Regions from separate parts of the Salinicola sp. RZ23 genome, predicted to be linked through region 1. Evidence: predicted binding sites of a transcription regulator. Region 1 holds the regulator's gene; the other holds the start of a gene.

Region 1 (4,206 bases):
AACTGCTGGTCTTGACCGCACTGGGACTCTCCAGCCTGCCTGCCCTGGCGCTGGAGAGCGACGCCTCGGCGCCGATCGAGATCGCCGCCGACCAGCTCGAACTCGACGATCGCCAAGGCACCGCCGTCTATACCGGCAAGGTCGACATGCAGCAGGGCAGCATGCAGCTCAAGGCCGCTCGAGTGGAGATCAAGCGCGGCAAGAATGGCGAAGTCAGCCTGGTGACCGCTACCGGTGGCGGTGGCGAGCGCGCCTATCTGGAGCAGAAGCCCGCCCCCGACGAAGCCCTGGTCAAGGGCTGGGGCGACAAGATCATCTACCACGCCGCCGAGCGCCGGGTCGAGCTGATCGGTCACGCCGAACTGCACCAGGCACGCGACACCTTCGATGGCGCCTACGTCGAGTACTATCTCAACTCGCGCAGGGTCAACGCGCGCTCCAGCACCAGTGGCGACGGCAGCGGCGACGGCCGCGTGCGCATGACGCTCACGCCGCGCCAGCAGACGCAGTGACGCACCCTTTCGCGAGGCAAGGAATCCAGCGATGAAAACGCTAACGGCCGCCAATCTGGCCAAGAGCTACAAGGGGCGTCGAGTCGTCCACGACTTCAGCCTGACCCTGCGCCAGGGCAGCATCGTCGGCCTGCTCGGCCCCAACGGCGCGGGCAAGACCACCTCCTTCTACATGATCGTGGGGCTGGTCAAGTCCGACGCCGGCAGCGTGCACATCGACGATCGCGACCTGAGCCGCGCGCCGATGCACGAGCGCGCCCGCGCCGGCATCGGCTACCTGCCGCAGGAGGCCTCGATCTTCCGCAAGCTCAGCGTCGCCGACAACATCATGGCCATTCTGGAGACGCGCCGGGATCTCGACCGCGCCGGGCGCCGCGACCGCCTGGAGCAGCTGCTGGGCGATTTCCACGTCGACCATATCCGCGACAACCTGGGCATGTCGCTCTCCGGTGGCGAGCGGCGGCGGGTGGAGATTGCCCGGGCACTGGCCACCGAGCCCGCCTTCGTGCTGCTCGACGAACCCTTCGCCGGGGTCGATCCGATCTCGGTGGGCGATATCAAGAACATCATCCGCCAGCTGCGGGATCGTGAGATCGGCGTGCTGATCACCGACCACAACGTGCGCGAGACACTGGATATCTGCGACAACGCCTACATCGTCGGCGATGGACAGATCATCGCCGAGGGGCGCCCGGAGGCAATCCTCGACAATCAGCGCGTGCGCGATGTCTATCTGGGGCACGAGTTCCGACTCTAGACTCGAGACGCAAACTACCTGCGCTCGACAATTCGGCGTTAAAAATCGGCGGGATCGCCAGCCCGAGGTCGGCGCCCCCGTCAAAATGCTCATTTACACCCCGTAAACTGGAGCGCCAGACCGGTCCGTTTTCGCCGATTTTTGCCTTAGCTACGCGCCCCGGTATGGCCTTCGCTCGCCGACTTTGCGTACAAAGTCCAGCGTCGCGCCAAGGCCCTTCCGCCTCCCCAGCCCACTGCGTCACTCGCGGCGGGCGGCGCACCTCTCAAAGCCTCTGCACACCCAAGCCGAACGCACCGTGGCATATTTCTTGCATAAAGTTAGCGCTCAAAGCGTTGCATCCCACCGGGGCAGTCAGTAACGTAGGGTTAACCTATCGACGGCCACCGCGGCCCTTTCCCGTGTCCATGCCATGTCCATGAAACCTTCACTTCAACTGCGTGTCGGCGCCCAGCTGACAATGACGCCACAGCTGCAGCAGGCGATCCAGCTGCTGCAGCTGTCGACGCTCGATCTGCGCCAGGAGATCCAGCAGGCGCTCGAGGCCAACCCCATGCTCGAGCTGGACGAAGAGTATGCCGAGCAGGCGGCCAGCGAGACGCCCGAGGAGGAGTGGGCCAGCGATATTCCCGAAGAGCTCGCCCTCGACAGCGAGTGGAGCGACACCTATCAGGACATCGCCGCCAGCGCCGCCCCGGCCGGCGCCGACGAGTGGCCGGACCTGGAGCGCAACGCCGCCGGCACCACGCTCCACGACCATCTCGCCTGGCAGCTCGCCATGGGCGATTTCGATCCCCGCGAACGGCTCATCGGCGACTACCTGATCGACGCCATCAACGCCAACGGCTATCTCGAGGGCACCCTCGACGAGCTCACCGCGGGGCTGCGCGAGCAGCATTCGGAGCCGTGCACCAGCGCCGACCTCGAGCGCGTACTGCTGCGGCTGCAGCAGTTCGACCCCACCGGCGTGGGCGCCCGCGATCTGCGCGAATGCCTGCTGCTGCAGCTCGGCGCGCTGCCCGGCGATACCCCACTGCTGCCCCAGGCCAAGCGCCTGGTGCGCCAGTTCCTGGAGGCGCTGGCCGGCGACGACCGGCGCCAGCTCAAGCGCCGCCTGCGCCTCGACGACGACGAGCTCGACCGCGTCATCGCCACCATCCGCACCCTCGACCCGCGCCCCGGCCAGGCCTTCGACCACAGCCAGCAGGACTATGTGATCCCGGATCTGGTGGCACGCCTGACCCGCGATGGCTGGCGCATCGAGCTCAACGCCGAGGCGCTGCCGCGGCTGCGCATCCAGCCCGACTACGCCGCGCTGATCCGGCGCGCCGACAAGAGCGACGACAACACCTTTCTGCGCCAGCACCTGCAGGAGGCGCGCTGGCTGATGAAGAGCCTCTCCAGCCGCAACGACACCCTGTTGCGGGTGGGGCGCGAGATCATGGCGCGCCAGGTCGACTTCCTCGAGCGCGGCGAAGAGGCGATGAAGCCGCTGATCCTGGCCGACATCGCCACCAGCGTCGACATGCACGAATCCACCATCTCGCGGGTGACCACGCAGAAGTTCATCCACACGCCGCGCGGGGTGTTCGAACTCAAGTACTTCTTTTCCAGTCAGGTGGGGCAACGCGGCGAGAGCGACAGCGTCTCCAGCACCGCGATTCGGGCACGCCTGAAGAAGCTGATCGGCGAGGAGTCACCGCGCAAGCCGCTCTCCGACAGCAAGCTGGTGGAGCTGCTGGCGCAGGCCGACATCAGCGTCGCCCGGCGCACCGTGGCCAAGTACCGCGAGGCCATGGGCATCCCCGCCTCGAGCGAACGTAAGCGACTGTCTTGATTGGACTTTTAGAATTCACGCGAGCGCATGGCGATCAATCGTCCGCGATCCCTTTGCAGCGCGGAGAAAAGGGTTACAATCAGAGGTGCCACATAAGCCGCAACAGGAGCGCGCCATGCAAGTGAACGTCACCGGCCACCATGTCGAACTGACCGACGCCCTGCGGGACTACGTCGACGAGAAACTCGCACGTCTGGAGCGCCACTACGACAACATCACCAACGTTCAGGTGACGTTGAGCATCGAGAAAGAGCGTCAGCAAGCGGCCTGCACGCTACACGCAGCGGGCGGCGACATTCATGCCGAAGCCAGCGATATCGACATGTATGCCGCGATCGACGCCCTGACCGACAAGCTGGACCGCCAGCTGGTCAAACACAAAGAGAAGGCACAGGCCCGCGCGCAAGGCGCAGGCGCCCGCTAATTCCCCGATGATCACTCTGGAAACCATCCTGCCCCCCGAACGCACCCTCTACGGTGTGACGGGGGGCAGCAAAAAGCGTCTGCTGGAATTCTTCAGCACCTTCATCGCCCAGAATACGCCCAGCCTGGACAGTCAGGAGGTGTTCAGCCGCCTGATCGGACGCGAGCGGCTGGGCAGCACCGGCATCGGCAACGGGGTCGCCATCCCGCACGCCCGCAGCCCGCACTGCAAGACGCCGTTGGCTGGCTTCATGCGCCTCGAGGATGCCATCGACTTCGATGCCATCGATGGCGAGCCGGTGGATCTGGTGTTCGTGCTGCTGGTGCCGGAGGAGGCCGACGACGCCCACCTTTCGCTGCTGGCCGAGGTCGCCGGCATCATGAATCAGGGCAGCGTGCGCCAGAAGCTGCGCCAGGCCGGCTCGCAGCACGCGCTCCACGACACGCTGATCGACGCCATTCGCCATCATCAGGACAGCGAAGACGGATAGAGACTGCATGCGACTCGTCATCATCAGTGGCCGCTCGGGGTCGGGAAAATCCATTGCGCTGCAGGCGCTGGAAGATCTCGGCTACTACGCCATCGACAACCTGCCGACCAATCTGCTGGCGCCGCTGATCGACGAGCTCAGGGCCGCACCGCCGTCGCGGCCCAATGTGGCGGTGAGCATCGATGC
Region 2 (4,206 bases), on a different contig from region 1:
CGCGCCGACGCGCTCCGAACTCGCCGGCCCCGACTTCACCCGCCTGCGCCTGGGGCCCCACGACAACGACCTGCTGCTCAACTTCCGTGAAGACCCCGCCCTGGCGGGCACGGCCGGCCTGCCCATCGGCGAGCGTATCCTGCTGTTCGGCCGCGTGGTGGATCAGTTCGGCAAGCCGGTGCCGCAGACCCTGGTGGAGATGTGGCAGGCCAATGCCGGCGGCCGTTATCGGCATAAGAAGGATCGCTATCTCGCCCCGCTCGACCCCAACTTCGGCGGCGTCGGGCGCTGCCTGAGCGACGCCGACGGCTGGTACCGCTTCCGCACCATCAAGCCCGGCCCCTATCCCTGGCCCAACGACGTCAACAGCTGGCGCCCGGCGCATATCCACGTCTCGGTGATGGGACCCTCGATCTCCACTCGGTTGATCACCCAGATGTACTTCGAGGGCGATCCGCTGATCCCGCTGTGTCCGATCGTCAACACCCTGCGCGACCCGGAGGCGGTCGCCACCATGACCGGGCGCCTCGACATGGCGCGCAGCCGCAGCATGGACTGCCTCGCCTACCGCTTCGATCTGGTGGTGCGCGGCGCGGTGCAGACCTATTTCGAGAATCAGGGGTAAGGAGTCCGTCATGCATCAGCCCAATTCGCGCCCGCTAGCCGACACCCTGCTCAAGGAGACAGCCTCGCAGACTGCCGGGCCCTATGTGCATATCGGCCTGGCGCTGGAACTCGCCGGCCTGCCACCGCGCGATGAAGAGATCGGCCCGCGGCTTGCCGGCGACGGCGCCAAGGGCGAGCACATCGACCTCGTCGGCCGGGTCATCGATGGCAATGGCGACACCGTACGCGATGCGCTGCTCGAGGCCTGGCAGGCCGACGCCGATGGCGAATACCAGTGCCAGTTCGATCTCGCCGCGCCCTTCAACAGCTTCGGGCGCAGCGCCGCCACCGCGGAGAACGACGGCGAGTGGCGCTTCGCGACCCTCAAGCCCGGGGCGGTGGCACTGGCGGATGGCCGGCGCATGGCGCCCCACGTCAACCTGGCGATCTTCGCCCGGGGCATCAACATCCAGCTCCAGACCCGGCTCTACTTCGACGACGAAGAGGCCGCCAACGCCGCCTGCCCGATCCTCAATGCGATCGAATCCGTCACCCGGCGCCAGACCCTGATCGCGACCCGGGAGACGCGCGAGGGGCGTCCCTGCTACCGCTTCGATATTCGCCTGCAGGGTGAGGGCGAGACGGTGTTCTTCGATTTCTGACACCTGGCGGTGGCATGATCGCTCTGGCATGCCGTGCCCTGGGTCCAGCCCGCTATCCCGGCACGGGTGAGTGCCATGTCACTCCTTGGCCGGGCTCGGCAGCGTGGCGTTGAGGGGCAGCTTCAGCAGCACGGCGTAGCTCGCGGCCGCCACGATGACACCCACCAGCGGCGGGAGTAGCGGCGAGAAGTAAGCCGCCGCGGAGGCGATCGCATAGGCGGCCAGCCCGGTCCAGTTGAAGGCGGGCAGGCGGACCTCGGCCAGCGCCGGGTAGCGGCCTTTGTGGTTGAGCCAGAAGTCCGCCATGATCACGCCGCCGATCGGTGGGATGAAGGTGCCGAGTAGCACCAGGAACGGAATCAGCAGGTTGTACATGCCGCCCACGGCCAGCACGGTACCGATGGCGGCGCCGGTCACGGTGACCACCCGGCGCTTGTCGGTACGCAGCAGGTTGCAGCCGGCCACGGCGAAGTTGTAGATGGTGTTGTCCTGGGTGGTCCAGATGTTGAGGAACAGCATCAGCACGGCCAGCGTCACGAAGCCCTGGGCCAGCATGACATCGACGATATCCGCCTGCTGATAGATCATCGCGCCCAGCGCCCCGGTCAGCACCATCAGGCCGTTGCCGACGAAGAAGGCGCCCAGCGTCGCGATCACGGCGACCCTGGGGGTACGGGCGAAACGGCTCCAGTTGGTGGCCTGGGTGCCGCCGCTGATGAAGGTGCCGATCACCACGGTGATGGCCGCGGCGACGCTCATGCTCGTGCTGGGCGTCTGACCCGCCAGGCCGGAGAGCCCGCCCACGTCCACCATGCCGGTGTAGAGGCTGATCAGGATGAACAGCAGCATCGCCGGTACGGCGACCCGGGACAGCAGGTCGAGCCCGCGAAAGCCGATCATCGCGGTGACGCAGAAGGCCATGCCGAAGAGCACCATCAGCGGCGTCTCCAGCGCTGCCGACAGGCCCAGCGTCTTGACCAGCACCACGGCGATGGTGGCGGTACCCCAGGCGTACCAGCCGATCTGGGTGAAGCCGAGGAGGGCGTCGGAGAGTTTGCTGCCCACCTCACCGAAGCAGAAGCGCCCCATCAGCACCGAGTTGAGACCGCTCTTGCAGGCGATGTAGGCCAGAGCCGCCGCATAGGCGCCCAGCAGCAGGTTGCCGATGAGGATCACCCACAGCAGCTGGCCGAACGAGAAGGCGCTGCCGAGGGAGCCGCCTGCCCACATGGTGGCGGTGAAGAAGGTGAAGCCGAGTAGCACGGCCGAGGTGGAGAGCAGCCCCTTGCGTTCGCTGTCGGGTACTTCGCTCAAGGGGTAATCTGAGGTTTCCATGACGTTCTCCGCATGATGTTCGCCTGAACAGTAGTGTGTCCCCTGCCTGAATCCTCCATGAAGCAAGGTGCGTTCCACTATTCGCCGGATGACCAAAGACGGGGTGCGGTTGTCGGTTTTCGATCGCTGGCGTGTCGATAACGCGTGTCATCCGCACGAGCGGCTCGCGGCGGGGCGAGTCGGGTCGGCGGGCGCACGCGGTTCATGCACCATCCTGGTTCGCTAAATGCACCACTCAGGGGCGTGGCTCTCCGCGTGCTGTGACAAGAAGGGCTGGTAAAGCGAATGTTCGAGGCCGGGCGCTCATCCCCGCGCATCGCTGCGCTGGCGAAAGGCGCGCGGCGTCATGCCGGTGCCGCGCTTGAAGAAGCGCGTGAAGTAGGTGGGTTCGGTGAAGCCCAGGCGCTCGCCGATCTGGGCGATGCTCTGTTGGGTATAGGTGAGCTGGCGCTTGGCCTCCAGCAGCAGCCGTGCGTGCAGCAGCTGCAGTGCACTGTGGCCGGTGAGCCGCCGGCACAGCGCGTTGAGATGGGCGTCGCCGATGCCCAGTTCGGCCGCCAGTTCGGGAATCGAGGGCTGGTCGGCGAAGTGGGTCTCGATCAGTTGCCGATAGCGCTCGAGATGACGCTCGCCGCGCTCCTGGCCGGCCCTGGGGAGGCGCTGGCGGCGTCTGGCGCGGCGCCATAGCTGCAGCGTCACCGCCTCGATCAGGGTCGTCAGCATCGCCTCGCGATCCTCCTGGGTGCCCCCCGGCGCGCGCCGGTACTCGCTATCCAGCAGTGCGATCAGCTGTGCCAGCGGCGCGGCCTCGGCCTGTGCCGCCAGCGGATAGTGAGTGGCGGCGTCGAGCACCTCGGCCTGGGGCAGGCGTTCGCGTAGGCGCGCCACCAGCGGCTGCGCCAGGGTGACGATATGCCCCTGGGTCTGGGGCGAGAAGCGAAAGCCGTGAATCACGGTGGCCGGCACGCAGATCATGGCCGGCGTGTCGATGGCGGCCTCGAGGTCGCCCAGCTGCAGCTCGACCTGGCCCTCGCGCAGCAGCAGCAGGTGCATCAGATCGGCGTGGCGGTGCGGGCGGATATGCCAGGCATAGAGCCGGCTGCGCTCGGCGATGGTCTCGCAGTGGAGCAGGTCCGGGGTGGGCCAGTGGCGAGTCTCGCCGTAGAGCTGATAGGTGGGAACGGGCGGTGAAGTCACCATGCTGATAGCCCTCGGGTCGTGGCGTGCTGGGGTCTCTCCCGGGATCAGACTAAAGTCAGGTGCCTATCCGTGGAAATGATCATTTTGGCTAGGAATCTTGCCTTATTCGAGGCTCTTCGATGGCGAACAATGGTGATGAAAAGTGCCATTTCGGGCTGTGGCCCGCCATTGGAGGAGAGGCATCATGCGCACGCAAGTCGCGATCGTCGGCGCCGGCCCCGCCGGCCTGCTGCTGGGACAGCTGCTATATCGTCACGGTATCGATAACGTCATCGTCGAGCGGCGCTCGGCGGACTATGTCCTGGGGCGTATCCGCGCCGGCGTGTTGGAGCAGGGGATGGTCGAGCTGCTGCACCAGGCCGGGGTCGGGGCACGGGTGGACGCCGAGGGAATTCCCCACGAC

The links. The regulator sigma-54, encoded in region 1, starts transcription at its own class of promoters, with help from an activator protein. The targets are predictions, from matches to a motif close to TGGCACNNNNNTTGCTNT.
Region 2: codB (cytosine permease) is a predicted target of sigma-54. The motif match lies at 2,663-2,680, and genes of this name have one in related genera.

The regions. Positions count from the first base shown of each region.
Region 1 covers NZ_PZJK01000012.1:124,926-129,131, forward strand. Annotated here, with positions in the region: gene lptA (lipopolysaccharide transport periplasmic protein LptA) at 1-512, shown strand, start outside; gene lptB (LPS export ABC transporter ATP-binding protein) at 544-1,269, shown strand; gene DOM67_RS12500 (RNA polymerase factor sigma-54) at 1,682-3,106, shown strand; gene raiA (ribosome-associated translation inhibitor RaiA) at 3,222-3,530, shown strand; gene DOM67_RS12510 (PTS sugar transporter subunit IIA) at 3,541-4,020, shown strand; gene rapZ (RNase adapter RapZ) at 4,028-4,206, shown strand, end outside.
Region 2 covers NZ_PZJK01000014.1:130,523-134,728, forward strand. Annotated here, with positions in the region: gene pcaH (protocatechuate 3,4-dioxygenase subunit beta) at 1-625, shown strand, start outside; gene pcaG (protocatechuate 3,4-dioxygenase subunit alpha) at 636-1,268, shown strand; gene codB (cytosine permease) at 1,347-2,603, opposite strand; gene DOM67_RS14555 (helix-turn-helix domain-containing protein) at 2,907-3,803, opposite strand; gene pobA (4-hydroxybenzoate 3-monooxygenase) at 3,988-4,206, shown strand, end outside.